DNA from 2 places in the Bacillus sp. LR--39 genome. Region 2 is predicted to be linked to the other one. Evidence: predicted binding sites of a transcription regulator. Region 2 holds the regulator's gene; the other holds the start of a gene.
The links. The regulator Rex, encoded in region 2, represses fermentation and respiration genes when NADH is low (regulators of the CRP and FNR family bind a similar motif). The targets are predictions, from matches to a motif close to TTGTGAAATATTTCACAA.
Positions count from the first base shown of each region.

Region 1: a site for Rex is predicted at 1,673-1,690, ahead of ACWHAR_RS10790 (cytochrome ubiquinol oxidase subunit I). Genes of this name have one in related genera too.

Region 1 is NZ_JBSIOT010000002.1:213,235-216,649, forward strand. Features, by position in the region: gene ACWHAR_RS10785 (2-hydroxycarboxylate transporter family protein) at 1-1,275, opposite strand, end outside; gene ACWHAR_RS10790 (cytochrome ubiquinol oxidase subunit I) at 1,778-3,184, shown strand; gene cydB (cytochrome d ubiquinol oxidase subunit II) at 3,168-3,415, shown strand, end outside.
Region 2 is NZ_JBSIOT010000004.1:5,946-9,360, forward strand. Features, by position in the region: gene ACWHAR_RS17010 (ABC-F family ATP-binding cassette domain-containing protein) at 1-317, opposite strand, end outside; gene moaC (cyclic pyranopterin monophosphate synthase MoaC) at 457-969, shown strand; gene ACWHAR_RS17020 (redox-sensing transcriptional repressor Rex) at 966-1,613, shown strand; gene ACWHAR_RS17025 (twin-arginine translocase TatA/TatE family subunit) at 1,632-1,802, shown strand; gene tatC (twin-arginine translocase subunit TatC) at 1,809-2,567, shown strand; gene ACWHAR_RS17035 (YdiK family protein) at 2,605-2,796, opposite strand; gene ACWHAR_RS17040 (CPBP family intramembrane glutamic endopeptidase) at 2,793-3,415, opposite strand, start outside.

The sequences.
Region 1 (3,415 bases), on a different contig from region 2:
TTGGGCGAACGGCATCAGCTCAAGCCGTTCAGCGGCGCTCAAGATCGCGACGTCGCCGGTGCCGCCCTGGCCGGAATGGCAGGCATTAATAATCGCCGTCTCAATCGGATACAGATTCAGCCATTTTCCGGTCAGAAAACCGACGGCCATCATCGTGACGACGATTGATAAAATGGTAATGATGTTGCTGATCGTAAACGCCGCAATCAGCTTGTCCCACGGTGTCATTGAAACGCCGATCGCAAATAAGAGCGGATAGGTCACGGCTGTCGAGAAAAAGCGCGAGACGCCGAAGGCTCCGTTTTCAATCGAAGCCGGCGCCAGCCTGAACAGCTTAATGAGAACGGCAAGGACGAGCATCACGACAGGAGCCGGAAGCTGAAAGAAATCATGCGCCAGCATGCCGACCAAATAGAGGGAAACCGCTAAAATACCGCCCGAAGCGAAAAAGGACAAATCAAACGTTTTATCATTGGTAGGCTGTTCCAATGCGGGAGCGGAATGATCAGACTTATCAACCTTCCCGTTGCCCGTCCATTCCGGTTTGCGTTTCCCGATGACATTCAGCAAACCCGATAACATAATGGCGCACAGGCTGCCGAGCATGATGGACGGCAGCACAAGCGCAAAGGCGTCTCCCTGGGACATCGGCATCATATCGGAGTAGCCGATGGATAAAGGAATCGCGCCTTCACCGACACCCCCCGCCATAATCGGAACGACAATATAAAGCAGCGTGTGCTGAAAGCCGAGCCCGAGCAGCGTCCCGACGCATAAGCCGACGATGGCGGCCGCGATTGAGCCGGCGATCAGCGGAATAAAAATCTTGACGAAAGCTTTGACGAGCGTCTCTCTTTTCATCCCGAGAATACTGCCGACGACGATACCGGCAATAAATAGATAGAGAAAGTTGGAGCTTTCCGTGAATTTTGTTGTTGAAGTAATAATGTCTTTCGGAAGCAAGTGGTAGTAGACGACAGCGGATGGAATAAAGGTTGCGAGAATCGCAGGGCCGCCGATGGACCGCACGATCGGAATGGATTTTCCGATCTGGCCGAAGGTAAATCCGAAAAAACTCATGACGGCAATTGATGTCAGAATGTCGCTTTTTACATCACGGCTCATGACAAACACCGTAATAAGCAAAAAAAGCAGGATATAAATAGGAAGAGGAATAATGCCGATTCTTATATTCATTGCTCTGGCAAACCAGTTATCAGTCCGTTCCTGTTTTTGGATTGAATCCGTTTGCAATTTTGGTTGAAGTTCTCCCATGCTTGTTCCCCCAGTCGTTATGTAGTGAAAAAATATCCCCATTTAAAGTTTACTAAAAAATTTAAATTGTTCATATATTATGAATTTACTAGAGGACATGTTTTCTTCACATTTTCTTTCTCGAAATGGCAATTTGGCGGGCTTTTTCACCGAGAAAAGCATTTTGTTCGCCACACGAATAAAAAAGAGGTACGATATCAAAGGGACAAATATCCTATGTGCTGACATAAAATCTCTACAAATCCGACATTAATCGGTCACAATTTCAGCCTTATTTTAGGTATATTGATCTTTTTTTTTAGGCTGAATCGTTGTAAAGTAATGATATTGAATCATTTCTATGACAGCCGCTGTCCCCCAGGGTGTACAGGCTGATATTTCAATAGTTTTGACGAATTTGTGAAACATTGAGCAAATATATCATTTTTTGTGAAATACCGAGCAATGATTTCGCTATGTTTGTGAAATGTTGAGCAATTTACCAGATTGGAGGAAAAACATCATGAGTGAGTTGGTATTAGCCCGCATTCAATTTGCATCTACAACATTGTTTCACTTCTTGTTTGTGCCTTTGTCTATCGGGCTTGTGTTTATGGTTGCTTTGATGGAGACGCTTTATGTTGTCAAAAAACAAGAGACCTATCTCAAAATGGCTAAATTTTGGGGGCATCTCTTTTTAATTAACTTCGCTGTCGGCGTCGTCACAGGGATTCTTCAGGAATTCCAGTTCGGATTGAACTGGTCTGATTATTCCCGTTTTGTCGGAGACGTATTTGGTGCTCCGCTTGCGGTTGAAGCGCTTTTGGCGTTTTTTATGGAGTCTATTTTTATCGGATTATGGATTTTCGGCTGGGACCGTTTATCTAAAAAAGTGCATTTGCTTTGCATTTGGCTTGTGTCCTTCGGAACGATTATGTCATCTTTCTGGATTTTGACGGCAAACTCATTCATGCAGGAGCCGGTCGGCTTTGCGATTAAAAACGGCCGCGCGGAAATGAATGATTTCGGGGCGCTTCTGACAAACCCTCAGCTTTGGGTTGAATTCCCTCACGTCATTTTCGGGGCGCTTGCGACGGGTGCTTTCTTTATCGCCGGTGTCAGCGCATTTAAATTATTGAAGAAAAAAGAAGTGCCTTTCTTCCATAAATCTTTCAAGCTTTCGATGATTGTCGGTCTGATCGCCGGTATCGGCGTTGCGTTCAGCGGACATATGCAGGCTGAGCATTTAATGGAATCGCAGCCGATGAAAATGGCTGCCAGTGAAGCGCTTTGGGATGACAGCGGTGATCCTGCCGCGTGGACGGCTTTTGCGAATATTGATACGAATAAAGAAAAAAACACATCAGAAATTTCAATTCCTTACGCACTCAGCTACTTGGCTTACCAGAAGTTCAGCGGCAGTGTGAAAGGGATGAAAACACTTCAAAAAGAATACGAAAAAACGTACGGAAAAGGCGACTATATCCCGCCTGTTAAAACGACGTTCTGGAGTTTCCGCATTATGGCGGGAGCGGGCGCGCTTATGATTTTTGCCGCGATTGCCGGCTTTATTCTGAACCGCCGCAAAAAGCTTCATACGAGCAAGTGGTATTTACGGGGCATGATCGCACTGATCGCATTTCCATTCATTGCGAACTCTGCCGGTTGGATTATGACTGAAATCGGCCGCCAGCCGTGGACGGTCATGGGACAATTGACGACCGCACAATCCGTTTCTCCTAACGTAACGACGGGATCTCTGCTGTTTTCAATTATCAGCTTCGGCGTCATGTACTTGATTTTAGGCGCGCTGCTTGTTTTCCTATTCGTTCGTGAAATTAAAAAAGGTGCGGACCATGATGATCATAAGGATGTTCCTGTGTCAACGGATCCGTTCAGTCAGGAGGTCTACCATGGGGTCACTTCATGATCTTTGGTTTATACTCGTTTCAGTTTTGTTTGTCGGATTTTTCTTTTTAGAGGGTTTTGATTTCGGTGTCGGCATTTCGACCCGATTTCTTGGCCATAATGAATTAGAACGCAGAGTGCTGGTTAACACCATCGGCCCGTTCTGGGATGCGAATGAGGTGTGGCTTATCACAGGTACGGGAGCGATCTTCGCGGCATTCCCGAACTGGTATGCGACGATGCTGAGCGGATA
Region 2 (3,415 bases):
TCTTCAATAGAGCGCATCTCTTTTTCCATTGCTTTCAGGAAATCAAAAACGCTCAGCAGTTCTTCTTTTATGGTAAGCTGGGATTCCAAGCCTGTGTGCTGGGCAAGATATCCCATCGTTAATTCTTTCGGTTTGATTAATTCACCCTTTTCATATGAAAGGTGACCTGCGATAATTTTAAGGAGAGTTGATTTGCCGGCTCCGTTTCTGCCTACTATGGCGATGCGATCCCGAGATCTGACTTCGAGCTTTATATTGTTTAAAATAGGATCAGCGCCAAAAGATTTGGATAGCTGATTAATTTGTAAGATCATCATATTATTTCACCTCTGTTATAATAAGTTAAGTGTAGCTTATCAACCTGCTGTCAGCAAACAATACATCAGAATTGGAACATTATAGGATAAGACATCAGGGAGAAAATAGTGTATGATCAGAAGTAAGGAGAGTTTAAATATGAATGGATTTTCTCATTTTAATGAAGAAGGCCATGCCCGCATGGTGGATATAAGCGATAAATCTTCAACAGTCCGTACTGCCGCTGCGATATCCAGCGTACACATGAAGCATGACGTGTACAGCAGAATCAAAAACCGCGAGATCGGAAAAGGAGACGTGCTGGCTGTCGCACAGGTGGCAGGAATTATGGCCGCAAAGCAGACGTCAGCGATTATCCCGATGTGCCACCCGCTTTCTTTAAGCAGCGTTGACATTTCATTCGGCTGGGAGGAAAAGAATTCCGAAGCCGTTCTTCATATACAGGCAAGCGTAAAAACGAAAGGGAGTACAGGTGTGGAAATGGAAGCGCTAACTTCCGCTTCAGTCTGCGCTTTGACCGTTTATGACATGTGCAAGGCGCTGGATAAAGGAATGGTCATCGGCCCGACCTGCCTCTTGGAAAAAACAGGAGGGAAAAACGGTGATTTTAAAAGAGATGCATCTGAGTATAAAGTGGAGGACCAATCATGAACAAGGATCAATCAAAAATTCCACAGGCGACGGCAAAACGGCTGCCGCTTTATTATCGCTTTTTAAAGAATTTACACGCGTCAGGAAAGCAGCGCGTTTCATCAGCTGAACTGAGCGACGCGGTAAAAGTCGATTCGGCCACGATCCGCCGGGATTTTTCCTATTTCGGGGCGCTCGGCAAAAAAGGATACGGCTATAATGTGGATTACCTGCTGTCATTTTTCAGAAAAACACTGGATCAGGATGAAACGACGAACGTCATTTTGATCGGTGTCGGGAATTTAGGGACGGCGTTTCTTCACTATAATTTCACAAAAAATAATAACACAAAAATATCTATGGCTTTTGATGTGAATCAGAGTAAAATAGGAACTGAGGTAGGCGGTGTGCCTGTCTTTGATCTTAATGATTTAGAGCTTCACATTAAGGATGAACCCGTGGCGATTCTTACCGTTCCGGCGGTTGCCGCCCAGTCAATCACCGACCGGCTCGTGTCGCTCGGAATCAAGGGAATCCTTAACTTTACGCCGGCCCGTTTGAATGTGCCGGATCACATTCGAATTCATCATATAGATTTAGCTGTAGAGCTTCAATCATTGGTTTATTTCTTAAAGCATTATTCTGTTTTGGAAGAAATTGAATAGCGAAAGGAGGAGCTGCACATGATTGGTCCTGGAAGCCTGGCGGTTATCGGTGTGGTGGCGGTGATTATTTTCGGTCCGAAGAAGCTTCCCGAATTAGGAAAAGCGGCGGGGGACACGCTTCGTGAATTTAAGAACGCTACTAAGGGATTAGCCGGTGAAGAAGAGGAAAAAAAGAAAGAAGAACAGTAAGATAGGATGACGCGTATGAGAGTGAATCAAATGACGCTTGTGGAGCATATTGCCGAACTTCGGAAACGATTGCTGATTGTGGCGTTATCCTTTACGGTTTTCTTTATTGCCGGCTTTTTTCTGGCAAAACCTATCATTGTGTATCTTCAAAAAGCCGATGAAGTAAAAGAGCTCACCCTTAATGCTTTTAACCTGACGGATCCGCTGTTTATCTTTTTGCAGTTCGCGTTTATCATCGGCATCATTTTGACTTCGCCGATTATTCTCTATCAGATTTGGGCGTTTGTCAGCCCGGGTCTGTATGAGAAGGAGCGCAAAGTAACACTCAGCTATATTCCGATTTCGATCGTGCTGTTTGTCGGCGGTGTGTCGTTTTCTTATTATATTTTATTTCCGCTGGTCGTTGATTTTATGAAGCGGGTCTCGAATGACCTCGATGTCAACCAGGTGATTGGGATCACTGAGTACTTTCATTTTCTGCTGCAGCTGACGATTCCGTTCGGACTGCTGTTTCAGATGCCGGTGCTGATCATGTTTTTAACGAGACTCGGTGTTATCACGCCTAGGTTTTTATCGAAGATCAGGAAGTACGCATATTTTGTGCTGCTTGTGATCGCCGCGATGATTGCGCCGCCTGAGCTGCTGTCTCACTTGATGATTACCATTCCGCTTTGCATTTTATACGAGATCAGTATCCTGATTTCAAAAGCGGCGTATCGGAAAAGGCAGACCGGCAGTGAATCTGACCAGGACGTATCAGCATAAAAAAGCCATTTCTCAATGATGAGAAATGGCTTTTCTTTTATTTTTGATTTTTTTTCACTTTAAATGAGAAGGCGAACATTTTAAACGAGATGCTGATATTATAAGCGGCGAAAACCATCAGCAGTATGGAATAAAAAGACCACATGCTTCCCGGAGAGCTTGCGGCCAAATACGTAAAGATACAGCCGACTGCGAAATAAATCAAGCCCCAAGTCATTGGGTTCCTCATACAAACAATCCTCCAATAATTAATTGCATTTGCTCACTATGCTGTTCAATATATTTTTGGGCGGGGCCGAGCTGCATGACCACGACAATGGTATTCATCATGACATGGGCGAATATCGGCACAATAATCCGTTTCGTCTGCACATACAAGAACGCAAAGGTAAAGCCCATGGCCGTATACAGCAGCAGGTGCGTGAGGTCTTGATGCACAATGCCGAAAATGACGGAACTGATCAGTCCGGCGATAAAGAAATTCGTTTTTTCACATAATACACCGAAGATGATCTTCCGGAAAATGATTTCTTCAAGAATCGGCCCGACGATTGAAGAAACGATAATCATGAGCGGCATGGCTTTAATAATGTTGAGAATGGCTTTCGTGTTTTCAGAACCGCTGCCCACATGAAAGACATACTGCTCAATCATCCCGGCGATTCCCTGAGAAAATAAAGCGAGCCATATTCCCGCGACCGCCCAGAGAACTGACATGCCGGCGGATGCTTTCTTCCCGTTTCTTAATGTCTGCTTCGGCACGGTTCTCAAAATCAAGAGAACGATAATCAGGCAGATAAAAAAGCTTACGACGGAATAAATCCCCTGAGCCATGGTGAGATTCTCAT